DNA from 3 places in the Pseudomonas sp. AC252 genome. Region 3 is predicted to be linked to each of the others. Evidence: predicted binding sites of a transcription regulator. Region 3 holds the regulator's gene; each other region holds the start of a gene.

Region 1 (10,430 bases), 1.9 Mb from region 3:
TCCGGCCTGTTGTGCCTGATCCTCAGCCTGACGCTGCTGTGGTACGACGGCCTCTTCGCCATGCCGGAATGGCTGGAAGATTTCGTCGGCTACCTGTGGTTGCTGTTGTTTCCAGAGGCCTTTATCAACGGCATGGTTGTCAGTGCGTTGGTGGTGTTCTGCCCGGAATGGCTGGAGACCTTCAACCGCACCCGTTACCTTTCAGCGCCCTGGAAGGACGACGATCCGAAGTATTGATCCACTCCGAACCGCCATCCTCGCGGGCATTACGCAACCTGATCAGCGATCAATGACGCGGATCGAAATCGCCGGAAAACAATTCGTCTTCGGCATCCGGAGCGACCGGAATCTTGTGCTCTTCCGAGGCCCAGGCGCCGAGGTCGATCAGTTTGCAGCGGTCGGAGCAGAACGGACGGAATTTGTTTGCCGGGGTGAATTCGACAGGGGCGCCGCAGGTCGGGCATTCAACGGTTGGAATCTGGCTCATGCTTGGCCTCCGGATAAAGTCAGATAAAAGTGATGCAGACGCTCGACCTCGCTGTGCAGCCAGGCGAGATCGCGGTCATTGACGATAACGTCGTCGGCACGGCTCACGCGGTCTTCACGGCTCGATTGCGCCTTGAGGATCGCCTGCACCTGCGCTTCGCTGGCCTGGTCACGCTGCAAGGTGCGTTCGATCTGCAGTTGTTGCGGCGCATCGATGACCAGAATGCGCTGAGTCATCGCGTATTGCCCGGACTCGATCAGCAGCGGTGAAACCAGAATCGCGTAAGGCGATTTTGCCTGCGCCAAGTGATGAGCGATTTCCTCGCCGATCAACGGATGCAACAGCGCTTCGAGCCAACGTCGCTGTTCCGGGTCTTCAAAAATCAGTTTGCGCAGGGCGGCAGTCCATCGGCCTGCAACACGCCAGAACCGATGTGCTCGGCGATTTTCGCCAGCGCCGGACGCCCCGGTTCGACTACCCAGCGCGCCGCATGATCGGCATCCACCACATGCACACCGAGATCGATGAAGTGCTGTGCCGCTGCACTCTTGCCGCTGCCGATGCCGCCGGTCAGGCCGAGGATCCAGGGTTTTTCCACAGGGGTATTCATTTCAAACCGACAGACTGCCAATAGAAGTCGGTTATTTGACCACCCCAGAGCAAGGCAATCCAGCCGGCAATTGCCAGAAAGGGTCCGAAGGGGATCGGCATCGAGGTTGCCTGGGCGCGCAGACGCAGCATGACGACGCCCAAAATCGCCCCAACCAACGATGACAACAGAATCGTCAACGGCAGAATCTGCCAGCCACCCCACGCGCCGAGCAAGGCCAGCAGTTTGAAGTCGCCATGACCAATGCCGTCCTTGCCGGTGAGCAGTTTGAACAGCCAGAACACCGACCACAGCGCCAGATAACCCGCGACCGCGCCCCACAACGCATCGGGCAACGCCACGAACACGCCGAAGCTGTTGACGATCAGCCCCAGCCACAGCAGCGGCAGCACCAGTACATCGGGCAGCAGCTGATGTTCACAGTCGATCAGACTCATCGCCAGCAAGCCCCACGTCAGCAAGATCAGCAACCCCGCCGGCCAGCCGAAGCCCAGATGCCAGGCGATGAATGCAGAAAGCAGGCCGCAGGCGAGTTCAGTCAGCGGGTAACGTTTGCTGATCGGCGCCGCACAGGCCGAGCAGCGCCCGCGCAGGCACAGATAACTGAGCAGCGGAATGTTTTCCCACGGGCGGATCCGGTGCCCGCAGTGCGGGCATGCGGAGTGCGGCAGCATCAGGTTGTAAGTCGGCACAGGCGTTTCAGTGGGCAGGCCGAGCACATCATGGGCCTGCTGCCGCCAGTCGCGCTCGAGCATCTTTGGCAGGCGCCAGACCACAACATTGAGGAAGCTGCCGACCACCAGCCCGAGCAGCAGCGCGCTGACCACAAAGGCCAACGGATACACGGCAAACAGTTCGTCGATAGGCATGTCAGATCGCTGAGCCGAGTTGGAAGATCGGCAGATACATGGCCACCACCAGTCCACCGACGATGACCCCCAGCACCACCATGATGAACGGCTCCATCAGGCTGGTGAGGTTGTCGACCATGTTATCGACTTCCGCCTCATAAAAACCGGCGACCTTGTCGAGCATGTCATCCAGCGCGCCCGATTCTTCGCCGATGGCGGTCATCTGCACCGCCATGTTCGGAAACACACCGGTGCTGCGCATCGAGAAATTGAGCTGCATGCCGGTCGAGACGTCTTGCCGCACGCGCAGCACCGCGCGCTTGAACACCACGTTGCCGGTGGCGCCGGCGACCGAATCCAGCGCCTCCACCAACGGCACCCCCGCCGCGAAAGTGGTCGACAGGGTGCGGGCGAATCGCGCGACGGCGGACTTGTACATCAAGGTGCCCACCAGCGGCAGCTTCAGCAGCCAGGCATCGCGACGGTCGCGCAGCGCCTGTGAAGTTTTCAATGCGTGGCGAAGGCCGAAAAAGGCTGCCACCAGGGCAAAAAGAATCGCCCACCACCACTGCTGCATGAACTCCGACAGGCTGATGATCATCAGGGTGAAGCCCGGTAATTCGGCGCCGAAGCCGGAAAACACCGACTGGAACTGCGGCACCACTTTGACCAGCAGAATGCCGGTCACCACCGCCGCCACCAGCACCACGGCGGTGGGGTAAGTCATGGCTTTTTTGATCTTGGCCTTGAGCGCTTCGCTTTTTTCCTTATAAGTCGCGACCCGTTCGAGCAAGGTGTCGAGGGCGCCGGACTGTTCGCCGGCGTCGACCAGATTGCAGTACAACTCGTCGAAGTATTGCGGTTTCTTGCGCAGGGCGGTGGCGAAGCTGTTACCGGCGGCAACTTCCTGTTTGACCTCATCGACCAGTTTGCGCATGGCCGGGTTTTCGAAGCCTTCGCCGATGATGTCGAAGGACTGCAACAGCGGTACACCGGCCTTCATCATCGTTGCCATCTGCCGGGTGAACAGGGCGATGTCCTTCGGTTTGATGCGTTTGCCCAAGCTCAGCAGGGAAGCGGATTTCTTGCGCACCTTGCCCGGGTTGATCCCCTGTTTGCGCAGCTGCGCCTTGATCAGTGCGGGGTTCTGCCCGCTCAACTCGCCCGTGACCTTGCTGCCTTTGCGGTCGGTGCCTTCCCAGGCGTAAACGCTGACTTTCGCTGCCTTGACCGCCATGTTCAATCCTTGGTGACCCTGTTGATTTCCTCAAGGCTGGTGATGCCTTGCATGGCCTTGTGCAGCCCGGAAGTGCGCAGATCGGCGAAGCCGTCGCGACGCATCTGGATGTCGATTTCCAGCGAATTGCCTTCGGCCATGATCAGCCGTTGCAGGTCCGGTGTGTTCTTCACCACTTCATAAATCCCTACGCGTCCTTTGTAACCGCCATTGCAGTGATCGCAACCGACCGGCTCGTAGATCGTGAAATGACCGATGCGTTCCTCGGGGAAGCCTTCCTTGAGCAAGGTTTCATGAGGGATTTCCAGCGGCCGCTTGCAGTGCGTGCACAACTTGCGTGCCAGACGCTGGGCGATGATCAGGCTGACCGAGGTGGCGATGTTGAAACCGGGAATGCCCATGTTGTGCAGGCGCGTCAGGGTCTCAGCCGCGCTGTTGGTGTGCAGGGTCGACAGCACCAGGTGGCCGGTCTGCGCGGCCTTGATCGCGATCTCGGCGGTTTCCAGGTCGCGGATCTCACCGACCATGATTACGTCCGGGTCCTGACGCAGAAACGAACGCAGTGCCTGGGCAAAGTCCAGCCCTTGCCGGGGATTGACGTTGACCTGGTTGATGCCTTCCATGTTGATCTCCACCGGGTCTTCAGCGGTGGAAATATTGATGTCGACGGTGTTGAGGATGTTCAGCCCGGTGTACAGCGACACGGTTTTACCGGAGCCGGTGGGCCCGGTGACCAGAATCATCCCTTGCGGCTGTTTCAGCGCGGCGAGGTACAAGGCCTTTTGTTCGGCCTCGTAACCCAAGGCGTCGATGCCCATTTGCGCACTGGACGGGTCGAGAATCCGGATCACCACTTTTTCGCCCCACAGGGTCGGCAGGGTGTTGACGCGGAAATCGATGGATTTGCTTTTCGACAGGCGCATCTTGATCCGCCCGTCCTGCGGTTTGCGCCGTTCGGAAATATCCAGACTGGCCATCACCTTCAGGCGAGCGGCAATGCGCCCGGCCAACTGGATCGGCGGCTTGGCCACCTCGCGCAGCATGCCGTCGGTGCGCATGCGCACCCGGTAGTTTTTCTCGTAGGGTTCGAAATGCAGGTCAGAGGAGCCGCTCTTGATCGCATCGAGCAGCATCTTGTGCACGAAGCGTACGACCGGAGCGTCGTCGGCATCGAGGCCGCCGATGACGTCCTGTTTGCTGTCATCGACGGACTCGACGTCGAGGCCGTCGAGATCAACATCGGCCATTTCTTCCAGACCCGAGGCGTGGCTGTCGAAGAACTTGTCGATGGCGTCGCTGAGCTTGTCGTCCTCGACCAGAATCGCTTCGGTGCTCAGGCCGGTGCTGAACTGGATGTCGCTGATCGCCTGCTGATTGCTCGGGTCGGAAAGGCCCACGAACAGCTTGTTGCCGCGCCGCCACAGGGGCAGGGCGCAGTGCTGACGCACCAGTTTTTCACTGACCAGGCCCTTGGGCTGAGTCTCCTTGTCGAGGCAGTTGAGATCGAGCAGGGCCATGCCGAAGTGTTCCGAAGCGATCTCGGCGATCTGCCGGCTGTTGACCAGCTTGTTGTGTACCAGGTAATTGACCAGCGACACGCGATTGCGCTGGGCCTGCGCCCAGGATTGCCGGGCGCTTGTTTCCGTGAGCAGTTCGGCCTGGACCAATTGCTTGGCCAGACCGCTCAGAGCGATGTCATTCATGGGGATTCCGCACGCTTGCCGTTCATGACTTATAGCCTAGTCAAGTGACAGCGCCAAACACGGCCGGTGCAGGTGACAAAAAGTGTCAGATAGTGCGGTTGCGGGTTGTAGGAAACGACGCAGGGGATTGCGCGCGCCCAGCAGGCGGGGTCTGAAAGGCGTTGGCATGGGCTGTGCTGAGCCTTGTTCAGGTCATGAGATTTCGACTCATGCATGGAGCGTGTCTATGAAAAAACAACAAGGTTTCACATTGATCGAGCTGCTGATCGTCGTGGCGATCATCGGCATTCTGGCGACTATCGCCTTGCCTCAGTATTCGAAGTATCAAGCGCGGTCGAAGGTGACGGCGGGGCTGGCGGAGATTAGTGCATTGAAAGTGCCGTTCGAGGACACGATCAATCAAGGCACAGCTCCAACTCTGGCCAACGTTGCTAATGGTGCGACTACTACTTCCAACTGTACGTTGGCAGTTACCGGTACAGCCGCGACTGGCGAAGGCACGCTTACCTGCACCCTGCTCAATGCACCAGGTCCGGTGTTAGGTAAAACCATTACGCTTTCTCGTTCCGGGGCGGCTACGGGGAATACCTCCGGTGTTTGGACGTGTGCGACGACGGTCAACGCTGATTATTCTCCGCGCGGTTGCACGGCCAGCGGTACGTAATCACAAAGGTGAATAACCAGAATGCCCCGCATTGCGGGGTATTTTTGTATCTGCGATCGCTTCACAAAAGCTCCAATAATTTCAGCAGCTTATGAACTTTCCAAAAAACCGCAACTTGCATGTGATTTTCACGCAAGTCATGCATTTTGCATGAAAACGAAAATAGCCTGTTTTCATAACTCGTTGTTTTTTAAAGAGTTTACATGCCAGGAAAAGTTGGCACAGCGTTCGCAATATCTCTGGTAACCCTGCTGACAAGCGTTACAGCAGACTTCCAGTAAAAACAGGAGTTACTCGTATGAAGAAGTTCGCTATCACTGCCGCTGCTACCGCTCTGACCCTGACCATGGCTGGTGGCGCTTTCGCCCAGTCCGCTCAGGCTACCCAAGCGCCAATGGTTCTGGCTGCTGGTGAAGTTACCAAGGCTAAAGAAGCTACTTCCGACACCTGGATCACCACCAAAGTGAAAAGCGATCTGGTTACCGAAAAAGGTATTCCAGGCACCGACATCAAAGTCGAAACCAACAAAGGTGTAGTTTCCCTGTCTTCTGACGTAGCTGTTACCGAAGCTCAGAAAACCACCGCTGTGAACATCACCAAGAAAATCAAAGGCGTTAAAGCGGTATCCGCTGACGGCCTGAAAGCCGAGTAAGGCAAGACTTCTCGCCTGAACCGGGAGAAGACGCGACAGACGGGCCGAGTAATACGTCTGCCGCAACTTTAGAGTTCATGCGAACGGTCACACGGATGTGACCATTACAGGCCCCGGCACTTGTGTCGGGGCCTGTTCTATTTCAGGGATCACACAAAACAAATGTAGGAGTGAGCCTGCTCGCGATGGCGGTCTGTCAGTTGATTCATTGTTGACTGACAGACCGCCATCGCGAGCAGGCTCACTCCTACAGAGGGACGATATGTTGATCAGTTACCGCGTTTGCTGTTGATCTGCCGCAGGCGATTGCCTTCGAAGCGCAGATATTGGTACATGCCATTGTTCGGGCCGTAGGTCCATTCCTCGACCTGAAACTCCTCGCGGCGATTGGCACTGCGCTTGTAGCCAAGCACGTCACGGCTCACCGGCTCGCCACATTTTTGCAGCACCTCGCTTGCGCGGTCGCCAAGGCTGATCAACTGGCTGCCGCAGCGCAAGGTATCCGAGGCCGACGCGTGGCCAGCAGCGCACGTCAGCGCGAGCACGGCCAGCCAGTTACGCACGGTCATTCGGCATCCAGGTGCATTTGCGTGACCACGCGGCCATCGCTTTCGGCCTCGCCAAGGTTGGCATCGATGAAGTACACCCGGTCATCCTCAAGCTTGCCCTTGTCGACCAGATAATCCTTGATGGTGCTGGCGCGATCCTGGCCCAACTGGCGCAACAGCACATCGCTGCCGCTCCAGAACGCGATCACGCCCTGGCGCATTTTCGCCGTGCGTTCTTCCTTGCCCAGATCTTTCCATTCTGCCGGTGGCTGGGTCTTCAGGCGAGTGCGGTAGATGCCTTCGAGCAACGCGCCTTTCTCGCTCTCGGGCACTTGCAGCAGCGAGGCCTGGGCCGGGACTTTATCGCCACGGCGCTGGAGCATCTTGTAGTAGTTGTACTGATATTCGCGTTCCAGACGTTGCTCGGCCAGCAGTGGTCCATCGCTGCTCTTCGCGGCAGTGCCTTCGATTTCCAGGCGCAGCGCCGGACGTTCCTTGAGCGCTTGCGAGAGTTTTACCAGCGCCGCTTCGGCGTCTTTGTTCAAGTCGCTGGAACCCGGCGCGAAGGACACCGTGCCAAGGTCTTCGGAGCCACCGCCACTGACCAGCCCGCCGATCATTTTGAATGGCGCGGCGGCCGCTTTGACGATCAGGTTGCGCAGGGTTTGCCAAACGATCGGCATCACGCTGAACTGCGGATTGTTCAAGTCGCCGGTGACCGGCAATTCGATGGAGATCTTGCCGTCGACATCCTTGAGCAGGGCGATCGCCAGCTTTAGCGGCAGGCTGACTGCATCGGGGCTGTCGACTTTCTCGCCCAGTTGCAGTTGCTCGACGACGACTTTGTTCTCGGCTTTCAATTGTCCTTTGATGATCAGGTAGTGCAGGTCAAGGTTGAGCCGGCCCTTGCGGATGCGGTATCCGGCGAATTTGCCGGAGTAGGGCGTCAGGGTCGTCAGTTCGACGCGTTTGAAACTGGTGGCGATGTCGAGGCTGGCCATCGGGTCGAACGGATTGACCGCGCCCTTGATGGTCACCGGCGCATAACGGTCGACTTTGCCTTTGATATCGACGCTGGCCGGCTTCGCCTGACGACTGTCGATGGTGCCGATCTGGCCGTTGAGCTGTTGCACGGCGGTGGCGAAGTTGGGTGTCAGACTGAAGTCGGCGAAGTTGGCCGAACCATCGTTGATCGCAATCGCGCCGATGTGAATGCCCAGCGGTTTGTCCTTGCCCGCCGGTTTGGCTGCGGTGCTTTTTGCACCGCTGTCGGCCGGTTGCGGGATCAGCAGGTCGTCGACGTTGGTAGTGCGATCGTCGTTGATCATGAAGCGCACATACGGCTGCAACAGGTTGACCTTGTCGATCGACAGGCTGTCGCCGTGCTGATAGTTGATGCCGTCGATCACGACTTGCTGCCATTTGAGGAAGTCGCGGGTCTTCAGCGTATCGAGGGTGTGCAGTTGATCGATCTGCGCGCGGCCGGTGACGCTGAGCGCCAGTGGCTCAGTGCTCTTCAGGTTGACCTTGAGGTCGCTGCCGAGCATGCCGCTGCGCAGTTCCAGGCGAATGAACGGGTTGATGTAGGACTGCGCGACACGCAGGTCGATGTCCTGGGTTTTGACGTTGAGCTGTGCGTTGACCGGGGCCAGGTTGACCGTACCGTCGGCGCTGATCTTGCCTTGCTTGCCCAGGCCGCTGTCGAGCTTGAGCTTGAAAGGCGAGCCGTTGAGGCTGTCGAAATCCTGCAGATCGACGTTCAGCGGAGTGATATCCAGCGCCACCGCCGGTTGCGCCGAGCGGTCGGCGAGATGGACCGTGTAGTTGCGCAGCTGCACATCTTTGACCAGCACCTGCCATGGCTTGCTCGGTGCGCTTGGCTCAGGTTTCGGCGAGTCGGCGGCAGCCGGTGCATCGACCGGTTCGGCAGCGGCTTTGGCCGCTGGTTTCGACGGTTGGCTGGCGAACAGTTTCTGCCAGTCCAACTGGCCGTCGGCTTCCAGCGCCGCCCAGGTTTCCAGCTTGTTGCTGCGGACCTTGCCGACCACCACTTGCTGCTTGGCCAGGTCCAGCGAGGTTTCGCTGACGTCGAGGCGTTCGAGCCTGGCCAGCGGACGTCCGTCTGGAGCCTTGATGGCGAACGGCGCAATGCTCACCGCGACGTTGTTGAGCAACAGTTCGGTCTGTTTCGACAGGTTGAGTTTGTAGTCGGTGCTGAGGCTGACAACGCCGTTTTCCAGCACCAGCGGCACTGCGTCGCGCACGTAAGGCCAGAAGGATTTCATCTGGCCATCGGTGACTTTCAGGGTGCCTTCGGAGGTAAAGGGAATCAGACTGAAATTGCCGGTCCAGTCGATCCGCCCGCCAGCGGGGCCGATCGCGACAAGGGTCATGTCGGCGCTGTCCTCGGGCAGGGTGCTGAGGTTTTTCAGCTCGAAACTGAGATCGTCGTAAAGAAATTCGATTGGCTCGCTAGGGCGTACATCCTCGAAATGCACCACGCCGCCAGCCAGTTTGATGTTGTCGATGCGCAGCGGGAATGGCTTGGCGTCGGGATCGGCGGGTGTCGGCTCGCTCGGCGGCACGTTGAACAGGCCAAGCAGGTTGAGCTTGCCGTCCTTGGCGAAGAGGATTTCGCTTTTGGGTTTGTCCAGTTCGATGTCGGACAGATGCAGCGCTTTGGTCCACAGGCTGTCGATTTGCAGGTTGGCATAGAAGCGATCGAAGCCGACCTGCTCCTTGCCCGGCTCGCCGATGACCAGGCCCCACAGGGTGACCTCAAGGCTGAAGGGGTTCAGTTCGATGCGCTGCAGATGCGCCGGCACCGTCGCGTAGTTGGCCAGTTGCTGGTTGGCCACGCGCAAGGCGATGCCCGGCAGGATCAGAAACCCCAGCAGGCTGTAGAGGGCCAGGGCTGTCAGCAGTGCGCCAATCGCGCGAATCAATCCTTTGGGCATGTGCGGCTTCATCTGTCTGAATCGGAGTGCCTTGGAGTATGGCACGCGATTCTGGTTCCGAAGTGCTTGATGTGGGACAGGATTGTTCAGTTTTATCTGTACGAACAAAATCCCATGTGGGAGCGAGCTTGCTCGCGAAGGGGTCGTATCGGGCAGCCTTTTTGGTGACTGATGCACCGCTTTCGCGAGCAAGCTCGCTCCCACAGTGGAGTGTGGCTATCCGAGAATTGGGAATTACAGCTGCAGAATGAGCGTCTTCAAGGGTGGCTGCTGGTCCAGCGAAGGGAAGTCGGCGCCCGGGGGCATCACGCTCCATTCGCGTACCGGGCGGCCGGCTTTTTCGGCGCAGCGCAGCACTTGTTCGCGCCAGTCGTCCATGCTGACTTTCGCCAGGTTGTTGCAGCAGATCAGCACGCCGTCATCGGCGGTGGTCAGCAGCGCGGGTTTGAGCAGGCTCTGATAATCGCGCAGCAGATCGACGGTGCCGAATGCACTTTTCGCCCAGGCCGGCGGGTCGAGCAGGACCAGATCGTATTGGCGCTGTTCGAGGCGCTGATAGCTCGGCAGCTTCTGCCCGCGACGCACGCTGATCGGCAGGCCAGCGAGCTGACGGATCGCCGGAAAGTAATCGGACTGAATGAATTGCATCGGCGGCAGCTGCGGGTTGAGCAAACCATTCTCGCGACCGACCGCGAGATTGCCCTCGGCAAAATCGAGGTTG
Region 2 (10,430 bases), 620 kb from region 3:
GCTGATTGGCGGTGCGTTCCACGGTGCGCCCGTCGGCATCGAGGATTTCGATCGAAAGGCTGTGGCTGCCGCGATCAATGTTGCTCAGTGCAAATACCGGGCTGACGCCGGGCTCGCCAGTGGCCTTGCCATCCAGCAGCAGGCGATAACGATGGCCGCTTTGCAGGCCGGGCTCGCTGGTGACACTGACGATCAGCTCGCCGGCGCTGCTGCGCAGGGTGGCATCAGGCTCTGGGATCAGAATGCGCAGCATGTCGTAATGAAAGGGCGCTGGTTCGGCGGATTTTTTCGCCGTGGTGAGCGGCGCTGCGGTGTTGGCAGGGACCGCCATGCGATTGCTCGTCGCGATCGGCACTCGCTTGGCATTGGCGCGTGGCTGGTCGGTATAGACGCGGTTGCCCTGTGCGTCGATGTAGGTAAAGACCTCCGCCGAGGCGGACGTCGACATCAACACCAGGATGAGTGCCAGCCCCGCGCGAATCACGGCGTATGCACCCGTTGCACGGTGAAGACCGCTGGTGGGCTCTGCTGGATGACAGTCTGGCCATCGATCACTTGCACGGCCAGGCGATGCTCGCCGCGATCGATGTTGATCAATTGCAGAACCGGCACGTTGCTCGGCTGGCCATAAGGCTGGTCGTCGAGTAGCAGCCTTAATTGATGCGGCGGTTGCAGGCGCGGTTTGATCAGGACGTTGACCGTGAAGGTGCCGTTGTTGGCGCGCAGCGCCTCGTCAGTGGGCAGACCGGCGAGCTCGAGGACTTCATAGCCGTTGCGCGGTGGTTGCGGTTGTTCTGCGGTGGGTCCCTGCGGCGCACTCGGTGCTTGCGGCTCGACCCGGTTGAGGGGTGGCAACTCGAGCGGTTGCGCCTGTACGCCGTCCGGCGGCTGATTGCTGTAAGCCGTGTTGCCGTTGGCATCGGTGTACTTGTAGATCTGCGCGGCGGCGGGCAGGGCGATCAGCAGCAGGATGTAGAGAAGCGTGCGACCCATGAAATCGACCGGGGTTGGAAACGATGGGTAGCAGCATAGGACAGGTGGCGCTGTTGGCCCAACTGGCGACACATCCAGAGGTCATTCAAACACCACAAATCCCCTGTAGGAGTGAGCCTGCTCGCGATGGCGTCGTGTCGGTCGCCAATTTTTTCAATGACCCACCGCGATCGCGAGCAGGCTCACTCCTACAGGGTTCATCGTCGGGCTAAAAATCCAGGCAATAAAAAAGGCCTCCCGAAGGAGGCCTCTTTTGTCACGCCACTTTACGCAGCGCTACCGGATCAGCAGCTGTAGTACAGCTCATATTCCAGTGGGTGTACGAAGGTGCGAACCTTGATTTCTTCTTCCGATTTCAGCGCGATGTAGGCGTCGATGAAGTCGTCGGAGAACACGCCGCCCTTGGTCAGGAACGCGCGGCCCTTGTCCAGCTCTTCCAGGGCTTCTTTCAGGCTGCCGCAAACCTGCGGGATCTCTTTCGCCTCTTCAGGCGGCAGGTCGTACAGGTTTTTGTCGGCAGCATCGCCTGGGTGGATCTTGTTCTGGATACCGTCCAGACCGGCCATCAGCAGTGCTGCGAAGGCCAGGTACGGGTTGGCAGCCGGATCCGGGAAGCGTGCTTCGATACGGCGGGCTTTCGGGCTCGACACGTATGGAATACGGATCGAAGCGGAACGGTTGCGCGCCGAGTAGGCCAACATTACCGGAGCTTCGAAGCCTGGCACCAGACGCTTGTAGGAGTTGGTCGCCGGGTTGGTGAAGCCGTTCAGGGCCTTACCGTGTTTGATGATGCCGCCGATGAAGTACAGAGCGGTATCGGACAGGCCGGCATAGCCTTCACCAGCGAAAGTGTTCTTGCCGTCTTTCCAGATCGACATGTGTACGTGCATGCCCGAACCGTTGTCGCCGTACAGTGGCTTCGGCATGAAGGTCGCGGTGCGGCCGTAAGCGTCGGCAACGTTGTGCACGACGTATTTCAGGGTCTGAACTTCGTCGGCCTTCTTCACCAGGGTGTTGAACTTGACGCCGATTTCGTTCTGGCCGGCAGTTGCGACTTCGTGGTGGTGAACTTCAACCGACTGACCCATTTCTTCCAGTGCGTTGCACATGGCGGTACGGATTTCGTGGTCGTGATCGAACGGTGGAACCGGGAAGTAGCCGCCTTTCACGCCTGGACGGTGACCCTTGTTGCCGCCTTCGATGTCCTGGTCGGACATCCACGAACCTTGCTCGGAGTAGATCTTGAACATCGAGCCGGAGATGTCCGACTTGAATTTCACCGAGTCGAAGATGAAGAATTCTGGCTCTGGGCCGGCGAATACGGTGTCACCGATACCGGTGGCTTTCAGGTGCTCTTCGGCGCGCTTGGCGATCGCACGTGGGTCGCGATCGTAGCCTTGCATGCTCGAAGGCTCGATGATGTCGCAGACCAGAATCAGGGTTGGGTCTTCGGTGAACGGATCGAGCACGGCAGTTTCGTCGACCGGCATCAGGATCATGTCGGAGGCTTCGATGCCTTTCCAGCCGGAGATGGAGGAGCCGTCGAACATCTTGCCGACTTCGAAGAAGTCGTCATCCAGCGCATCGCGAGCCGGCATGGTCACGTGGTGCTGAGTGCCTTTGGTGTCCGTGAAGCGCAGATCAATCCACTTGACGTCATGATCTTTGATGAGTTGAACCGACTTCGACATAGTGTCCTCCGGGTGAATTAGGGCGGGTAGTGGATGCCCTTAATAATGGTGATGCCGGCGCGAATACTCTGCCAAGGCAACCTGCCTCACAAGGGAGCAAATTGCATGCCAGTGCCCCAGCATGGGTTTTTTGCCCCAAATTCACGCTTATTAAGGTGCGCGGGCAACTGAATCGACAAATCTCGCCCCGTAATGTTGCGTTTAATTCCAGAAATGACCTGTTTTGGTGCGCGCAAAACCTTCTGCACATTAACTGGTTAAACCTTGAGCAATTTCCGCTATAATCCGCGCCCCCTTTTTCGGCTGGCCGTTCGCGCGCTGTTTTCATGAAACTTATCGTAAAAGTCTTCCCCGAGATCACCATCAAAAGCCGACCTGTCCGGACGAAATTCATCCGCCAGTTGGCCAAGAACATCCGCACCGTGCTCCGTGACCTGGACCCGGCCGTGGTGGTGAACGGCGTGTGGGACAACCTCGAGCTGGAAACCCGCGTTACCGACCCCAAAGCCTTGAAAGAGATGGGCGAGCGCCTGACCTGCATGCCGGGCATCGCGCACTTTCTGCAGATCGACGAGTACCCGCTGGGTGACTTCGACGACATCACCGAGAAGTGCAAACAGCACTACGGCGATGCGCTGGCCGGGAAGATTTTCTCGGTACGCTGCAAGCGTGCAGGCAAGCATGCGTTCAGCTCGATGGACGTGGAAAAATATGTCGGCAGCAAGCTGCGTCGCGAGTGCGGTGCGGCCGGAATCGACCTCAAAGCGCCGCAAATCGAAGTCCGTATCGAAGTTCGCGACAAACGGTTGTTCGTGATCCACAGCCAGCACAACGGCATCGGCGGCTATCCGCTCGGCGCGTTGGAGCAGACGCTGGTGTTGATGTCCGGCGGCTTCGATTCGACCGTGGCGGCTTACCAGATCATGCGTCGCGGCCTGATGGCGCACTTCTGCTTCTTCAATCTCGGCGGGCGTGCCCACGAATTGGGCGTGATGGAAGTCGCGCACTTCATCTGGAAGAAGTACGGCAGCTCGCAACGCGTGCTATTTGTCAGTGTGCCGTTCGAGGAAGTGCTGGGCGAAATTCTCGGCAAAGTCGATAACAGTCATATGGGCGTGGTTTTGAAGCGTATGATGTTGCGCGCCTCGTCCGAGATCGCCGAACGCTTGCACATCGATGCGCTGGTGACCGGTGAAGCGATCTCCCAGGTGTCGAGCCAGACGCTGCCGAACCTGTCGGTGATCGACTGCGTGACCGACAAACTGGTGCTGCGCCCGCTGATCGTCGCGCACAAGCAGGACATCATCGACACCGCCAACGAGATCGGTACCGCCGATTTTGCCCGGCACATGCCGGAATATTGCGGCGTGATTTCGGTCAACCCCAAGACCGCCGCCAAACGTGGCCGGGTTGAGCACGAAGAGAAAGAATTCGACATGGCGGTACTCGAGCGCGCGCTCGCCAACGCCAAACTGGTGCCGATCGATCGGGTAATCGACGAATTGGGCCAGGATTTGCAGATTGAAGAAGTCAGCGAAGCGCTGGCCGGTCAGATCGTGATCGACATCCGTCACCCGGATGCCGCCGAGGATGACCCGCTGGAACTCGCCGGCATAGAGGTACAGACGATGCCGTTCTATGCAGTGAACGCACGTTTCAAGGAACTGGACCCTACTCGCCAGTACCTGCTGTATTGCGACAAAGGCGTGATGAGTCGCCTGCATGCCCACCATTTGCTCAGTGAGGGGCATGCCAATGTGCGCGTTTATCGACCGAGCTAAGTGCCCGGGGCTGTTTGCCTGTGGCCTGCGTCACCGGCCCCCCGACACCGCCGTCAAGCTGTAACGGCCATGCCGGACACTACTGCTAATCGCTGCCATGACTTGTCAGCAAACCGAATCCTCTGATCGAGATACACAAGTGATCGAAAATCTACGCAACATCGCCATCATTGCCCACGTTGACCACGGTAAAACCACCCTGGTAGACAAACTCCTGCGTCAATCCGGCACCCTGGAGCGCAACGAGCTCAACGACGAGCGCGTGATGGACTCCAACGACCAGGAAAAAGAGCGCGGTATTACCATTCTGGCGAAGAACACCGCCATCAACTGGAACGGCTACCACATCAACATCGTGGACACCCCGGGCCACGCCGACTTCGGCGGCGAAGTTGAACGCGTAATGTCGATGGTCGACTCTGTTCTGCTGCTGGTTGACGCTCAAGACGGCCCTATGCCGCAAACCCGTTTCGTGACCAAGAAGGCTTTCGAAGCCGGCCTGCGTCCGATCGTGGTAATCAACAAGGTTGACCGTCCAGGCGCGCGTCCGGACTGGGTTCTGGACCAGATCTTCGACCTGTTCGACAACCTCGGTGCGACCGAAGAACAGCTGGACTTCCAGGTTGTTTATGCTTCGGCCCTGAACGGTATTGCCGGTCTGGACCACACCGCCATGGCGGAAGACATGACTCCGCTGTACCAGGCGGTAGTCGACCACGTTCCGCCTCCGGCCGTTGACCGTGACGGTCCGTTCCAGATGCAGATCTCCGCTCTGGATTACAACAGCTTCCTGGGTGTTATCGGTGTTGGCCGTATCGCTCGCGGTCGCGTCAAGCCGAACACTCCGGTTGTCGCTATCAGCGCCGACGGCAAGCGCCGCAACGGTCGTATCCTGAAGCTGATGGGTCACCACGGTCTGCACCGCATTGACGTTGACGAAGCAGCAGCCGGCGACATCGTCTGCATCAGCGGCTTCGACGAGCTGTTCATCTCCGACACTCTGTGCGACATCAACACCGTCGAGGCGATGAAGCCGCTGACCGTTGACGAGCCAACCGTTTCCATGACCTTCCAGGTAAACGACTCGCCATTCTGCGGTAAAGAAGGCAAGTTCGTGACCTCCCGTAACATCAAGGATCGTCTGGACAAAGAGCTGCTGTACAACGTTGCACTGCGCGTTGAAGAAGGCGACTCGGCTGACAAGTTCAAGGTTTCCGGCCGTGGTGAGCTGCACCTCTCGGTACTGATCGAAACCATGCGTCGCGAAGGCTTCGAGCTGGCCCTGGGCCGTCCTGAAGTGATCATCCGTGAAGTTGACGGCGTGAAGCAGGAACCGTTCGAAAACGTGACCATCGACATCCCTGAAGAATCCCAGGGCAAGGTCATGGAAGAGATGGGCCTGCGTAAGGGCGACCTGAGCAACATGGTGCCGGATGGCAAGGGCCGTGTTCGCCTGGAATACAACATCCCTGCTCGCGGTCTGATCGGTTTCCGTAACCAGTTCCTGACCCTGACCAACGGTGCTGGCATCCTGACCTCCATCTTCGACCGTTACGCTCCAGTGAAGTCGGGCCACATGTCCGGCCGTCAGAACGGCGTTCTGGTTTCGGTTGAAACCGGCAAGGCTCTGACCTACTCGCTGGAAACCCTGCAGGCTCGTGGCAAGCTGTTCGTAGAACACGGCCAGGAGATCTACAACGGTCAGATCGTTGGTCAGAACAGCCGTGACAACGACTTGGGTGTGAACCCAACCAAAGGCAAGAAGCTCGACAACATGCGTGCTTCGGGTAAAGACGAGACCATCGCTCTGGTCCCACCTGTTCGCTTCACCCTGGAACAGGCTCTGGAATACATCCAGGAAGACGAGCTGTGCGAAGTCACGCCTAAGTCGATCCGTCTTCGCAAGAAGATCCTCGACGAAAGCGAGCGTACCCGCGCTGCCAAGAAAGCCAAGGCGTAATTCAGCCCTGGAATAGAAAACGCCCCCGGTCGCGAGACCGGGGGCGTTTTTGTTTGTCTGGGGTTTAAACGATATTTTTGCTGGCCCCATCGCTGGCAAGCCAGCTCCCACGGGGTTTTGGGTCGTATATAAAATATGTGTTCGACCACAATCATTGTGGGAGCTGGCTTGCCAGCGATGGCGGCCGGTCAGCCGCTGAAAATCTCAAGACCGATCAGAACTTCTCGATCGCGCGGAAATTCTGCACGCGCTCGACTTCCTTTGGCTTGTATGCGCAATACCCAGGCCGCGGGCCGATTTTCGGGTGGTTGCGGCAGGTGTCCGGGCGCTTGTCATAAATGGTGCACAGGCGGGTTTTACGATCCAGGTAATAGCAGTCGTTGTTGCTCATGCGCTGAAGGGTGAAGATTCCCGACTTCTGATTGAAGCGCTCGACCAGACCTTCCTTTTGCAGACGCTTGGCGATGTTCTTCGGCGGATCGCCCAATTCGAACTCATCGACCACACCAATGCGTACCAGATCCTTGATCTTGACCTCGACCGGCAGCGTGCAGCAGCTGGACATGCACGAGCCGCACATCGGCGCCGAGTATTTGGCCCACGTATCGAGACGGTCAATCTCGGCGGCGGCGATCAGGTTGGGCTTCATCATCGGGAGTTACCAGGCGTGTATGCATCAGGGCGCGCGATCATACCGGGAGTGGTGGAATTTTGAACAACCTTTCGCCGGATATTTTCGCAGCCGCCGCATTTTGCCCGACAGGACGGCACGGCCCCTGCATTCATTGGCTCATCCGCCAAGGTTATGTCGCACTGGCGCACAGTCCGCGCAAATACTGCCGAACCAGAGCCATTACCGCCGGTCAGACCGTCTAGGCTCAGAAAATTCCCGCTCGCTCGAGGTCCTGTTGATGACTCAAGAACCACTAGTTCGCGAAGCAGAGGTGGCCGCATTCCGCGACGCCGTCCTGACCAAACTCACCTACGCCGTGGGCAAAGACCCCGATCACGCCTTCGACCATGACTGGTTCGAAGCCATCGCCCTGGCTGCGCGTGATCACATGGTCGAGCACTGGATGGACCACACCCGGCAGATCTATCGCAAAGGCCAGAAGCGGGTGTATTACCTCTCGCTGGAGTTTCTCATCGGCCGTTTGCTCTATGACAGCCTGAGCAACCTCGGTCTGCTCGACGTGGCCCGTGAAGCGTTGACCGAACTGGGCGTGGATCTTGAGCGCATCCGCCTGCTGGAGCCCGACGCGGCGCTCGGCAACGGCGGCCTCGGACGTCTCGCGGCGTGCTTCATGGAAAGCATGTCGACCCTCGGCATCGCCGGCCATGGCTACGGCATTCGTTATGAGCACGGCTTGTTCCGTCAGGCGATTGTCGATGGCTGGCAGCAGGAGCAAACCGAGCACTGGCTGGATTTCGGCAACCCGTGGGAATTCGAGCGGCCGGAAGTGGTGTACCCGATCGGCTTCGGCGGCAGCGTCGAAACCGTCACCGATGCCTCGGGCAAGACTCGTCAGGTCTGGTCGCCGGCGGAAACCGTGCGGGCGATTGCCTACGACACGCCGGTGGTCGGCTGGCGCGGGGCGAGCGTCAATACTTTGCGCCTGTGGCGTGCCCGCGCCATGGAAGACCTGCATCTGGAGCGCTTCAACGCCGGTGACCACCTGGGCGCCGTGGCGGAAGTGGCCCGCGCTGAAAGTATCTCCCGCGTCCTTTATCCGGCCGACAGTACCGAAGCCGGGCAAGAGCTGCGCCTGCGTCAGGAATACTTCTTTGTCGCCGCCTCGCTGCAGGATCTGCTGCGCCGTCACCGCAACATGCACACCTCGGTGCTGACCCTCGGTGATCACGCGGCGATCCAACTCAACGACACTCACCCGTCAATCGCCGTGGCCGAACTGATGCGCCAACTCGTCGACGTCTACGACGTCGCATGGGACGCGGCATGGCAAGTCACCGTCGATACGTTGTCGTACACCAACCACACGCTGCTGCCGGAAGCGCTGGAAACCTGGCCGGTGGGGCTGATGGAACGCATGCTGCCCCGGCACATGCAGATCATTTACCTGATCAACGCGCAGCACATCGACTCGTTGCGGGCCAAGGGCATCCACGACTTCGACGTGCTACGTGCAGTGTCGCTGATCGAAGAAGACAACGGCCGCCGGGTGCGTATGGGCAACCTCGCGTTCCTCGGTTCGCACAGCGTCAACGGCGTGTCCGGTCTGCATACGCAACTGATGCGCAAAACCGTATTCGCCGAACTGCACAAGCTCTACCCGGAACGAATCAACAACAAAACCAACGGCATCACCTTCCGCCGCTGGTTGTATCAGGCCAACCCGGAACTGACCTCAATGCTGGTCGATGCCCTTGGCCCGGACGTGCTCGACCATCCCGAAGAACGCCTGCTCGAGCTCGAGCCGTTCGCTGAGAAAACTGCGTTCCGCAAGGCCTTCGCCGAGCAGCGTTTGCACAGCAAAAAGGCGCTGGCCTATCTGATTCACGAGCGCCTGGGGATTGCGGTCAACCCGGCGGCGATGTTCGACGTGCAGGTCAAGCGCATCCACGAATACAAACGCCAGTTGCTCAACCTGCTGCACACCGTGGCGTTGTACCAAGCGATTCGTGCCGAGCCGGAAGTCGACTGGGTGTCACGGGTGAAGATCTTCGCCGGTAAAGCGGCGGCGAGTTATCACCAGGCCAAGCTGATCATCAAGCTGACCAACGACATCGCTCGGGTGGTGAACAACGACCCGACCGTGCGCGGCCTGCTGAAAGTGGTGTTTCTGCCCAACTACAACGTCAGCCTGGCCGAGAGCATCATCCCGGCGGCAGACCTGTCCGAGCAGATTTCCACTGCCGGTTTCGAGGCGTCGGGTACCAGCAACATGAAGTTCGGCCTCAACGGCGCGCTGACCATCGGCACCCTCGACGGTGCCAACGTGGAAATGTGCGAGCGCATCGGTGCCGAGCACATGTTCATCTTCGGTCTCAGTGCGCAACAGGTTGAAGCGCGCAAGCAGAACCACGAGTTCAGTGCCGTACCCGACATCGCCGCCTCCCATCGTTTGAACGATGTGCTGCAAGCGATTCGCAGCGGTGTGTTCTCGCCGGACGATACCTCGCGTTACACCGGGTTGATCGACTCGCTGATCGACTATGACCGCTTCCTGGTCTGCGCCGACTTCGACTCCTACTGGGAAGCGCAGAAGCGTGTTGATGCGCACTGGCATGATTCGCAGAACTGGTGGCGTTCGGCGGTGCTCAACACCTCGCGGATGGGCTGGTTCTCTTCCGACCGGACGATTCGCGAGTACGCCACGGATATCTGGAAAGCACTGGAGTAACTTTCCGCGACAAATCTGCGCAAGGCCCAACGTTTGTTGGGCCGTATCGATATACTGAGCACCGGTTAAAAGGCATCAGTCACCGCCGTACCCTGTGGGAGCGAGCCTGCTCGCGAAGCGATCGTCGACTTAAACAGAAATGTTGGCTGACAATCCGCCTTCGCGAGCAGGCTCGCTCCCACACGGTTTGTGCCTAGACTGAAGCCATCGCCGGACTCGCCCCGCCCCGGGGCTGCTTAGGGATATCGACCATGCAATGGATGTTCATGTTGATCGGGCTGGTGCTCGGTGGACTGCTCGACGAGTCGTTCAGTGGTGCGCTGTTGGGTGCGCTGCTGGGGCTGGTCATCGGCCAGATGCTGCGCATCGCGCGTCTGGGCGCGCAGGCGGCGGAGCAACAGCGCCAACTCGAGCAAGTGCGCGAAGCCTTGCAAGGCGTGGCTCAGCGGCTGTTTGTGCTGGAGGGTTCGCCCTCGCATGCGCCCGCGCCGCCACCTGAAGCCGAGCCAGTCGCCGCACCCGTCGACGTGGCTGAGCAGGCTGCCCCGACCACTGAACTGATCTGGGAACTGCCTCCCGAACTCGAACCGATTTCCGCCGTCGCCCGCGAAACCAGCCAGCCGTTGCCGGCCGATGTCTGGCG
Region 3 (10,430 bases):
AGTCATGGTGCCCAACGGTGGCGGCAAGCCCGACGGCGCGCTGGCCACGGCTATTGATGAGCAACTGGGCGGACTCGACAGCTTCAAGGAAGCCTTCACCAAAGCCGCGCTCACCCGTTTCGGCAGCGGTTGGGCGTGGCTCAGCGTGACACCGGAAAAAAACTGGTCGTGGAAAGCAGCGGCAATCAGGACAGCCCGTTGATGAACGGCAATACCCCAATCCTCGGTCTCGACGTCTGGGAGCACGCCTACTACTTGCGCTACCAGAACCGTCGCCCGGAATACATCAGCGCGTTCTACAACGTGATCAACTGGCCGGAAGTTGCTGCGCGCTATCAGGCCGCGCTGGTTTAAGCCTTCCATAAAAACAATCAGGGCTGAGTATGGGCACGCAAACACTGGCGATTGGCAGCGGGCGCATGTTTCGTTACGCGGTGGGTTCACTGTTGCTGTTGGCGGGGATGACTTTACTGGTCGCCCACGGTTTGCAATGGCTGAATCTGGAACCGAGGCTGTTGCGCGCCTTGCAGGGCGGTGCCATCTGCGCATTGGGTACGGCGCTTGGCGCGGTGCCGGTGCTGGTGATCCGGCGCATGCCGCAGGCACTCAGCGACACCTTGCTGGGATTTGGTGCCGGGGTGATGCTGGCGGCGACCGCATTTTCGTTGATCGTGCCGGGGATTGCTGCGGCCGAAAGTCTTGGTCTGACGCCGTGGGCTGCCAGTGGCCTGATCTGTTTCGGCATCCTGCTCGGCGCGTTTGGCCTGTATCTGGTTGATCGCAGGGTTTCCGGTGCCTCGCCGGAGATGCTCGTCGGCACGCTGGAGCATCCGGTGATTCCACCGCGAATCTGGCTGTTCGTGTTCGCCATCATTGCGCACAACATTCCCGAAGGTATGGCGGTCGGCGTATCTGCCGGCGGCGGCATGCCGGACGCCGACAGCCTGGCGATGGGCATCGCTCTGCAGGATGTGCCGGAAGGACTGGTGATTGCTTTGGTGCTGGCCGGGGCAGGAATGTCACGGGTCAGGGCGTTTCTGATCGGCGCGGCGTCGGGGTTGGTTGAGCCGGTGTTTGCGCTGTTGTGTGCGTGGCTAGTGAGTCTGGCTCAGGTACTGTTGCCGCTGGGACTGGGACTGGCACTGGCGGCCGGGGCGATGTTGCTGGTAGTGACCCACGAAGTGATCCCGGAGTCGCGCCGTCACGGACATGACAAACTGGCGAGTCTTGGCTTGTTGATCGGGTTTTGTCTGATGATGGTGATGGATACGGCGTTGGGTTGAAAGAAGATCAAAGGTCGCAGCCTGCGGCAGCTCCCACCTTGGAATGCGTTTCCTGTAGGAGCTCCGCAGGCTGCGATCTTTTGACTTTGGCTATCAGCCACCTTCGTCGAAGTAGTTGTTGATCAACGCTACCAGCGCATCCATGGCTTCCTGCTCTTGATGCCCTTCAGTACTCAAATAAATTTTGGTGCCCTTGCCCGCCGCGAGCATCATCATTGCCATGATGCTCTTGCCGTCGACAGTCGTTTCAGGTGTGCGTCCCACTCTGATCGTGCAGTCTGGATACTGACCGGCCACGCCGACGAACTTGGCCGATGCCCGGGCATGCAGGCCCAGCTTATTGATGATTTCGATTTCACGAGCAGGCATCGCGGTGTGGATCCTTTAGGTGAGGTCGCGGTGGCGAACCTGGACGTTCTTCAAGGTTTTCTGCAGAGCCTGACCCAGGCGTTCGGTCAGGTAGACGGAGCGGTGATGCCCGCCGGTGCAGCCAATGGCAACGGTGACGTAGGCGCGGTTGCTCGCGGCGAAACGTGGCAGCCATTTGTTCAGATAAGCGTAGATGTCCTGATACATTTCTTCGACATCGGGCTGCTGGGCCAAATACTCTGCCACCGGTGCATCGAGGCCCGACTGCGCGCGCAGCTCCGGTTTCCAGTACGGATTGGGCAGGCAACGCACATCGAAGACCAGATCGGCATCGACCGGCATGCCGCGCTTGAAGCCGAACGATTCAACCAGGAACGCCGTGCCGGGCTCAGGCTGATTCAACAGGCGCAACTTCAGGGTGTCGCGCAGCTGGTACAGATTGAGATGGGTGGTGTTGATTTTCAGGTCGGCCAGATCGGCGATCGGGCCGAGCAGGGCGCTTTCATCGTGAATCGCTTCAGCCAGTGAGCGATTGGCGTTACTCAACGGGTGACGACGACGGGTCTCGGAAAAACGCTTGAGCAGGGTTTCTTCGTCGGCGTCCAGATACAGCACATCGCACTTGATATGTTTGGCACGGACGTCTTCGAGCAATTCAGGAAAGCGTGACAGATGGCTGGGCAAGTTGCGTGCATCGATCGACACGGCGACCAGCGGCTGCGCCAGCTCCGTGTGGATCAGCGCCCGCTCGGCCAGTTCCGGTAGCAAACCGGCCGGCAGATTGTCGATGCAGTAGTAGCCGTTGTCCTCAAGGACATTCAGGGCGGTACTTTTGCCCGAGCCCGAACGGCCACTGACGATGATCAAGCGCATGATTAGTGCCCGTTCTGCTCGTCCAGCACAACCTGGTACAAGGCTTCGTTGCTCGCGGCGCTGCGCAGTTTTTCGCGCACTTCCTTGCGGTCGAGCATGCTGGCGATCTGGCGCAGCAACTCCAGATGCGCATCAGTCGCGGCCTCCGGGACCAGCAGCACGAAGAGCAGGTCGACCGGGGCGCCGTCGATGGCGTCGAAATCGATTGGAGCTTCAAGGTGCAGCAGGGCACTGACTGGCGCCGTGCAGCCCTTGAGGCGGCAGTGGGGAATGGCGATGCCGTTACCAAAACCGGTGGAGCCGAGTTTTTCACGGGCGATCAACGCCTCGAAAACATCCTGCATCGCCAGATCCGGCACTTCGCGGTGGATCAGGTTGGCAATTTGTTCGAGGGCTTTTTCTTGCTGCCGCCCGGCGCGTTCACCTGGGAACGGCCGGGGGTCAGGATGGTTTCAAGTCGGATCATGGGATAGGGGTGTTAACGACCGGTCGCGCCCTGGAGGAGGCTCTGGGTCTTTTCCTTATGCTTTTTGAGTTGGCGATCCAGCTTGTCGGTGAGTGAGTCGATCGCAGCGTACATGTCAGTATCTTCTGCGTTGGCGACCACTTCGCTGCCGGGGATATGCAAGGTGGCTTCGATCTTCTGCTTCAGCTTTTCGACGCACATCGTGACCTGCACGTTGGTGATCTTGTCGAAATGTCGCTCCAGTCGTTGGAGTTTTTCCTCGATGTAGGAACGCAGAGGTTGGGTCACTTCCAGTTGGTGTCCACTGATGTTGACTTGCATACAGCTTCTCCTTCGTTGCCAGTGCATAAAGCGGCAGGCCGAAAAGCCTGCCACTGGAACGCTGTAACGTGGCTTACATCAACCGCTTGCGTTCGCTCGAAGGCGCGATTCCGAGGGATTCGCGGTACTTGGCGACGGTGCGGCGAGCCACCTGAATGCCTTGTGCCTCCAGTAAACCAGCGATCTTGCTGTCACTCAACGGCTTTTTCTGATTTTCCGCGGCGACCAATTTCTTGATGATCGCGCGGATCGCTGTGGACGAGCATTCGCCGCCTTCGGAGGTGCTGACGTGGCTGGAGAAAAAGTATTTCAGCTCATAAATACCGCGCGGGGTATGCATGAATTTTTGCGTGGTTACCCGGGAAATCGTTGATTCGTGCATGCCGACCGCTTCGGCGATGTCATGCAATACCAGCGGCTTCATCGCTTCGTCGCCGTATTCGAGGAAGCCGCGCTGATGTTCGACGATCTGCGTGGCGACTTTCATCAGGGTTTCGTTACGGCTTTGCAGGCTCTTGATGAACCAGCGGGCTTCCTGCAACTGATTGCGCATGAAAGTGTTGTCGGCGCTGGTGTCGGCACGCTTCACAAACCCGGCGTACTGGGCGTTGACGCGCAGACGTGGCACCGATTCCTGGTTCAGCTCGACCAGCCAGCGCTCGTTGTCCTTGCGCACGATCACATCGGGAATAACGTATTCGGCTTCGGTCGATTCGATCTGTGAGCCCGGACGCGGATTGAGGCTCTGCACCAGCTCGATGACCTGGCGCAACTCGTCTTCCTTGAGCTTCATGCGGCGCATCAACTGGCTGTAATCGCGGCTGCCGAGCAAGTCGATGTAATCGGTAACCAGACGCTTGGCTTCGCTCAGCCACGGCGTCTTGGCTGGCAGTTGGCGCAGTTGCAGAAGCAGGCATTCGCTGAGGTTGCGTGCGCCGATCCCGGCGGGTTCGAATTGCTGGATGCGATGCAGAACGGCTTCGATTTCATCGAGCTCGATGTCCAGTTCCGGATCGAATGCTTCGAGAATCTCTTCGAGCGTTTCGTCCAGGTAGCCCTGATTGTTGATGCAGTCGATCAGGGTCACGGCGATCAGGCGATCGGTGTCGGACATCGGTGCCAGGTTCAGTTGCCAGAGCAGATGGCTCTGCAGGCTCTCGCCGGCGGACGTGCGGGTGGTGAAATCCCATTCGTCGTCATCGCTGCTGGGCAGGCTGCTGGCGCTGGTCTGGTAGACGTCTTCCCAGGCGGTATCCACCGGCAATTCGTTGGGGATGCGCTCGTTCCATTCGCCATCCTCGAGGTTATCCACCGTCGGGGCGGTTTCCTGATAGGAGGGTTCCTGAATCTCGGCGGGCTTCTGTTCGGCGTTGTCGGCCAGAGGATCGGCGTTGTCGAAGTCGTCGCCTTCTTCCTGGCGTTCGAGCATCGGGTTGGATTCCAGAGCCTCCTGGATCTCCTGTTGCAGGTCCAGGGTCGACAATTGGAGCAGACGGATGGCCTGTTGCAGCTGCGGCGTCATCGTCAGCTGCTGGCCCATTCTCAAGACTAGCGATGGTTTCATGGCAGGGGCTTAACACCTTATTCGCCGGCGCTTTGCGCCATCCACTACAGGGCGCCGAAGCGCCAAACTTAAGCAAATTATATGCCTGAAACTGAAGTGTTTGCCTAGAGCGCTGTAACAATTAAAGCGGATAAATGCGCCTTGAATCGATACAGCGCTGTCGCGCTTACAGGCGGAACTCGTGACCCAGATACACTTCCTTGACCAGATCGTTGGCCAGGATGGTCTCGGCATCACCTTCGGCGATCAATTGACCGTCGTTGACGATGTAAGCGGTTTCGCAAATATCCAGGGTCTCACGGACGTTGTGGTCGGTGATCAGCACACCGATGCCCTTGGCCTTGAGGTGGTGGATGATCTGCTTGATGTCGCCCACCGAGATCGGGTCGACACCGGCGAACGGTTCGTCGAGCAGGATGAATTTCGGCGCAGTCGCCAACGCACGAGCGATTTCCACCCGGCGACGCTCACCACCGGACAGGCTCATGCCGAGGTTGTCGCGGATGTGGCTGATGTGGAATTCCTGCAGCAGGCTTTCCAGCTCCTTGCGACGACCGGCCTTGTCGAGCTCCGGGCGAGTCTCGAGGATCGCCATGATGTTGTCAGCAACCGACAGTTTGCGGAAGATCGACGCTTCTTGCGGCAGATAGCCGATACCGGCCTTGGCGCGGCCGTGCATCGGCTGATGGCTGACGTCCAGATCATCGATCAGCACACGGCCCTGATCCGCCTGCACCAGGCCGACGATCATGTAGAAGCACGTCGTTTTGCCGGCGCCATTCGGGCCGAGCAAGCCGACGATCTGCCCGCTGTCGATCGACAGGCTGACGTCACGCACGACCTGGCGGCTTTTATAGGCCTTGGCCAGGTGCTGAGCTTTCAGAGTTGCCATTACTGGGATTTCTCTTCGGTTTTCTTCTTCGGCTGGATCACCATGTCGATGCGCGGACGCGATTCGGTGACCTTGCTGCCCGTGGCGCGACCTGCGCTGGCCAGTTTCTTCACGGTGTCGTAGACGATTTTTTCGCCCTGGGTGACGTTGTTATCCTTGTCGATAACCTTGGCCTTGTCGATCAGCACCACCCGGTTCTGCTGGGCGTGGTATTGAATCGTCACGCCGTAGCCCTTGACCGGATTGGCGTCGCCCTGGGTCTGCAGCTGCTCGAAGTAAGCCAGGTTGCCCACCGAGGTCACCACATCGATGTCGCCGTTGGGCGCGCGAGTCATGGTCACGGTGTTGCCTTTAACGATCATCGAGCCCTGGGTAATGATCACGTCACCTTTATAGGTGGCGATGCCATTCTTGTCGTCGAGTTGGGCGTCGTCGGCCTGAATGCGGATAGGCTGCTGCTGATCGTTCGGCAGGGACCAGGCGCTCGCGCTTCCCAGTGCTGCGCCCAGACTGAGCAAAATAGGGAGGGTTTTAACGAGCCTCATACTGTCCTCTTACGTTCGATTGCAGGTGTATCCTGCTGTCCTTCAGGTACGCTTTCATTCCGACGCCAGTCGATACGCCACCAGCGCCCTCGATTCTAACGGGTTGCGCAGTCTGCGCATATTCCTGCTGCGGGAACACGGTCATGCGCGTGCTGGTGATCAGCGTGCCGCGCTTTTTCTCATCGGTGCGCTGCACACGGACCGAATCGATCAATTCCACTTCGGTACCGCCCGAGTTCACTTCGCCGCGTTCGCTGGTCACGTGCCAGGGAAGTCGGTGCCGCGATACATGTTCAAGTCAGGCTTGGTCACCAGGGTGATATCGGTAGCCTTGACGTGCTCGGCCTTGTCGGAAGTCATCTCGTACTGCACCTTACCGTCGGGCAGGTACTGAATGGTATGCGTGTTGGTCGCGTACCAGTCGATCGGATTCTCGGCAGCCGAAACCGGTGGCTTGTCGAGGAAGCGTTCCGGGCTGATGTTCCAGTAGCCGACCGCAGCGAAAATCGCCGCGATGCAGCCGAACAGCAGGAAGTTGCGAAACTTTTTGCTAAACATGGTCAGGCTCACAGGTACGCGGCGTTGGCCGCTTCGAGGCGGCCCTGGGCGCGCAGGATCAATTCGCAGAATTCGCGGGCGGCACCTTCGCCGCCACGGGCGCGGGTAACGCCGTGGGCGTGTTCGCGGACGAAATCGGCAGCGTTGGCCACCGCCATGCCCAGCCCTACACGGCGGATTACCGGCAAGTCTGGCAGATCGTCACCCAGATAGGCGACTTCTTCATAGCTTAGGCCCAGTTGCGCGAGCAGGCCGTCGAGCACCACCAGTTTGTCTTCACGCCCCTGAAACAGATGCGGGATGCCGAGGTTCTTCGCGCGGCGCTCGACCACCGGGGTCTTGCGACCGCTGATGATTGCGGTTTGTACGCCGGCATTCATCAGCATCTTGATGCCCTGGCCGTCGAGGGTGTTGAAGGTCTTGAACTCGCTGCCGTCTTCAAGAAAGTACAGGCGGCCGTCGGTGAGCACACCGTCGACATCGAAGACTGCCAGTTTGATCGCTTTGCCGCGTTGCAGCAGATCGTTGCTCATTACATGACTCCTGCGCGCAGCAGATCGGAGAGGTTGAAGGCGCCGATCGGGCGATCCTCCTCGTCGACGACTACCAGGGCGTTGATTCGATGGTCTTCCATGATTTTCAGGGCTTCGGCGGCGAGCATGTCGGGCCGGGCGGTCTTGCCGTGGGCGGTCATCACCTGATCGATGGTGGCGCTGCGGATGTCGATGGCGCGATCCAGGGTGCGGCGCAAATCACCGTCAGTGAATATCCCGGCGAGCTTGCCGTCGGCTTCAAGGACAGCGGTCATGCCCAGGCCTTTGCGGGTCATTTCCATCAGTGCGTCCTTGAGCAGGGTGCCGCGTTGTACCTGCGGCAGCTCTTGCCCGGCGTGCATGACGTTTTCCACTTTCAGCAGCAGGCGACGGCCAAGGGCGCCGCCCGGATGCGAGAACGCAAAATCTTCAGCGGTAAAGCCACGCGCTTCCAGCAACGCCACAGCCAGGGCATCGCCCATGACCAGCGCAGCAGTAGTAGAAGAAGTCGGTGCCAGATTCAACGGGCAGGCTTCGTGCTCGACATGCACATTGAGATTGACCTCGGCAGCCTTCGCCAAGGGCGACTGCGGATTGCCGGTGACGCTGATCAGTTGAATGCCCAAGCGCTTGATCAGTGGCAGCAGCGTCACGATTTCATTGGTCGAACCAGAGTTCGACAGGGCCAGAATCACGTCGTCGCGGGTAATCATGCCCATGTCGCCATGGCTGGCTTCGGCCGGATGCACGAAAAACGCCGGAGTGCCGGTGCTGGCCAGGGTGGCGGCGATCTTGTTGCCGATGTGCCCGGATTTGCCCATGCCGACCACGACCACACGGCCCTTGCTGGCCAGAATCATCTCGCAAGCGCGTACGAAATCGGCGTCGATATGGGCCATCAAGCCTTGGACGGCTTCCACTTCGAGGCGGATGGTGCGTTGTGCCGATTGAATCAGGTCGCGGGTTTTGCTCATGTCAGAATCGTATGGGCCGATGAAAAGGCGGCGATTATAGCGGTTATGTGGCAAAGCCTCACGCAAGTTCGACGTGCTTTGTCATTACTGGTTACCAAAACCCTCTGAAACTCGCTCAGGCCCTCTTCAGTCGGCGATCTTGGCCGGGTTCTCGCTTGGGCGCTCAGCCTTTGCAGTGATATAGTTCGCCGCCAGTTCGGCCTGCCCGGGATGCAGGTGTTTCCGAGGAAAGTCTGGCATCCCAGTGAGAGGCTGCATCGCAAGGAGTTTAGATGAGTGCCGATAACGCCTACGCGGTCGAGCTGAAGGGAGTCTCCTTCAAGCGCGGTGCGCGGAGCATTTTCAATAACGTCGATATCCGCATCCCGCGCGGCAAGGTCACCGGCATCATGGGGCCTTCCGGCTGCGGCAAGACCACGCTGTTGCGCCTGATGGGCGCGCAGTTGCGGCCGTCCAGCGGCGAAGTCTGGGTCAATGGGCAGAACCTGCCGACGCTGTCGCGCAGTGATCTGTTCGATGCGCGCAAGCACATGGGCGTGCTGTTTCAGAGCGGTGCGCTGTTCACCGACCTCGATGTGTTCGAGAACGTGGCCTTTCCGCTGCGGGTGCACACCCAGCTGCCGGAAGACATGATCCGCGACATCGTCCTGCTCAAACTGCAGGCCGTGGGGCTGCGTGGCGCCATCGAGCTGATGCCGGACGAACTGTCCGGCGGCATGAAGCGCCGCGTGGCGCTGGCCCGGGCGATAGCCCTCGATCCGCAGATTCTCATGTACGACGAGCCCTTCGTGGGCCAGGACCCGATCGCCATGGGCGTGCTGGTGCGCCTGATCCGTCTGCTCAACGATGCGTTGGGCATTACCAGCATCGTGGTGTCTCACGATCTGGCGGAAACCGCGAGCATTGCCGACTACATCTATGTAGTGGGCGATGGTCAGGTGCTGGGGCAGGGCACGCCGGATGAGCTGATGAATTCGGATGAGCCGCGTATCCGCCAGTTCATGACCGGCGATCCCGATGGCCCGGTGCCGTATCACTTTCCAGCGACGGATTACCGCGCAGATCTTCTGGGGAAGCGCTGATGCGCAGAATTTCATTGATGGAACGCGTGCGTCGGTTCGGCGAATCGGCGATCGACGCGGTCGCGGTGTTTGGTCGAGCGACCCTGTTCCTGTTTCACGCCCTGCTGGGCCGTGGCGGTATCAGCGGTGGTTTCGGCCTGTTGATCAAGCAGCTGCATTCGGTCGGCGTCATGTCGCTGGTGATCATTGTGGTCTCCGGCATTTTCATCGGCATGGTCCTCGCGCTGCAGGGCTTCAGCATTCTTTCCAGCTATGGTTCAGAGCAGGCGGTGGGGCAGATGGTCGCCCTGACCCTGCTGCGTGAACTCGGGCCGGTGGTGACCGCACTGTTGTTCGCGGGGCGCGCCGGTTCGGCATTGACCGCCGAGATCGGCAACATGAAATCGACCGAGCAGCTGTCCAGCCTGGAAATGATCGGTGTCGATCCGCTCAAGTACATCATCGCCCCGCGCCTGTGGGCCGGCTTCATTTCCCTGCCGGTGCTGGCGATGATCTTCAGCGTCGTCGGCATCTGGGGTGGTTCGTGGGTCGCGGTCGACTGGCTGGGTGTCTACGAAGGCTCGTACTGGGCGAACATGCAGAACAGCGTGACCTTCACCAGTGACGTGCTCAATGGCGTGATCAAAAGTGTCGTTTTCGCCTTCGTCGTGACCTGGATCGCCGTATTTCAAGGCTATGACTGTGAACCCACTTCCGAGGGAATCAGTCGTGCCACCACCAAGACCGTGGTGTTTGCCTCGCTGGCAGTGCTCGGCCTGGACTTTATTCTGACCGCTTTGATGTTTGGAGATTTCTGATGCAAAACCGCACCCTGGAAATCGGTGTCGGCCTGTTCCTGCTGGCAGGGATCCTGGCTTTGCTGCTGCTCGCCTTGCGCGTCAGCGGCCTGTCTCCGACTTCGTCCACCGATACCTACAAGCTATATGCCTACTTCGACAATATCGCCGGTCTGACGGTCAGAGCCAAAGTG

Evidence for each region. The regulator sigma-54, encoded in region 3, starts transcription at its own class of promoters, with help from an activator protein. The targets are predictions, from matches to a motif close to ANTGGCATNNANNTTGCTNT.
Region 1: ACZZZ4_RS04620 (pilin) is a predicted target of sigma-54. The motif match lies at 5,049-5,068, and genes of this name have one in related genera.
Region 2: glnA (type I glutamate--ammonia ligase) is a predicted target of sigma-54. The motif match lies at 2,778-2,797, and genes of this name have one in related genera.

The regions. Positions count from the first base shown of each region.
Region 1 covers NZ_OZ409837.1:990,471-1,000,900, reverse strand. Annotated here, with positions in the region: gene ACZZZ4_RS04650 (energy-coupling factor ABC transporter permease) at 1-237, shown strand, start outside; gene yacG (DNA gyrase inhibitor YacG) at 287-487, opposite strand; partial or broken gene coaE (dephospho-CoA kinase) at 484-1,097, opposite strand; gene ACZZZ4_RS04635 (prepilin peptidase) at 1,094-1,966, opposite strand; gene ACZZZ4_RS04630 (type II secretion system F family protein) at 1,968-3,185, opposite strand; gene pilB (type IV-A pilus assembly ATPase PilB) at 3,188-4,888, opposite strand; gene ACZZZ4_RS04620 (pilin) at 5,115-5,552, shown strand; gene ACZZZ4_RS04615 (BON domain-containing protein) at 5,851-6,204, shown strand; gene ACZZZ4_RS04610 (DUF2845 domain-containing protein) at 6,474-6,773, opposite strand; gene ACZZZ4_RS04605 (DUF748 domain-containing protein) at 6,770-9,721, opposite strand; gene ACZZZ4_RS04600 (class I SAM-dependent rRNA methyltransferase) at 9,944-10,430, opposite strand, start outside.
Region 2 covers NZ_OZ409837.1:2,280,187-2,290,616, forward strand. Annotated here, with positions in the region: gene ACZZZ4_RS10590 (DUF4124 domain-containing protein) at 1-448, opposite strand, end outside; gene ACZZZ4_RS10595 (DUF4124 domain-containing protein) at 481-993, opposite strand; gene glnA (type I glutamate--ammonia ligase) at 1,278-2,684, opposite strand; gene thiI (tRNA uracil 4-sulfurtransferase ThiI) at 3,011-4,465, shown strand; gene typA (translational GTPase TypA) at 4,605-6,425, shown strand; gene ACZZZ4_RS10615 (YkgJ family cysteine cluster protein) at 6,640-7,077, opposite strand; gene ACZZZ4_RS10620 (glycogen/starch/alpha-glucan phosphorylase) at 7,337-9,787, shown strand; gene ACZZZ4_RS10625 (DUF2339 domain-containing protein) at 10,039-10,430, shown strand, end outside.
Region 3 covers NZ_OZ409837.1:2,897,739-2,908,168, forward strand. Annotated here, with positions in the region: partial or broken gene ACZZZ4_RS13130 (superoxide dismutase) at 1-354, shown strand, start outside; gene ACZZZ4_RS13135 (ZIP family metal transporter) at 384-1,283, shown strand; gene ACZZZ4_RS13140 (HPr family phosphocarrier protein) at 1,377-1,652, opposite strand; gene rapZ (RNase adapter RapZ) at 1,668-2,525, opposite strand; partial or broken gene ptsN (PTS IIA-like nitrogen regulatory protein PtsN) at 2,528-2,991, opposite strand; gene hpf (ribosome hibernation-promoting factor, HPF/YfiA family) at 3,004-3,312, opposite strand; gene ACZZZ4_RS13160 (RNA polymerase factor sigma-54) at 3,386-4,876, opposite strand; gene lptB (LPS export ABC transporter ATP-binding protein) at 5,043-5,768, opposite strand; gene lptA (lipopolysaccharide transport periplasmic protein LptA) at 5,768-6,313, opposite strand; partial or broken gene lptC (LPS export ABC transporter periplasmic protein LptC) at 6,300-6,871, opposite strand; gene ACZZZ4_RS13180 (KdsC family phosphatase) at 6,880-7,404, opposite strand; gene ACZZZ4_RS13185 (KpsF/GutQ family sugar-phosphate isomerase) at 7,404-8,378, opposite strand; gene ACZZZ4_RS13190 (ATP-binding cassette domain-containing protein) at 8,651-9,460, shown strand; gene mlaE (lipid asymmetry maintenance ABC transporter permease subunit MlaE) at 9,460-10,257, shown strand; gene mlaD (outer membrane lipid asymmetry maintenance protein MlaD) at 10,257-10,430, shown strand, end outside.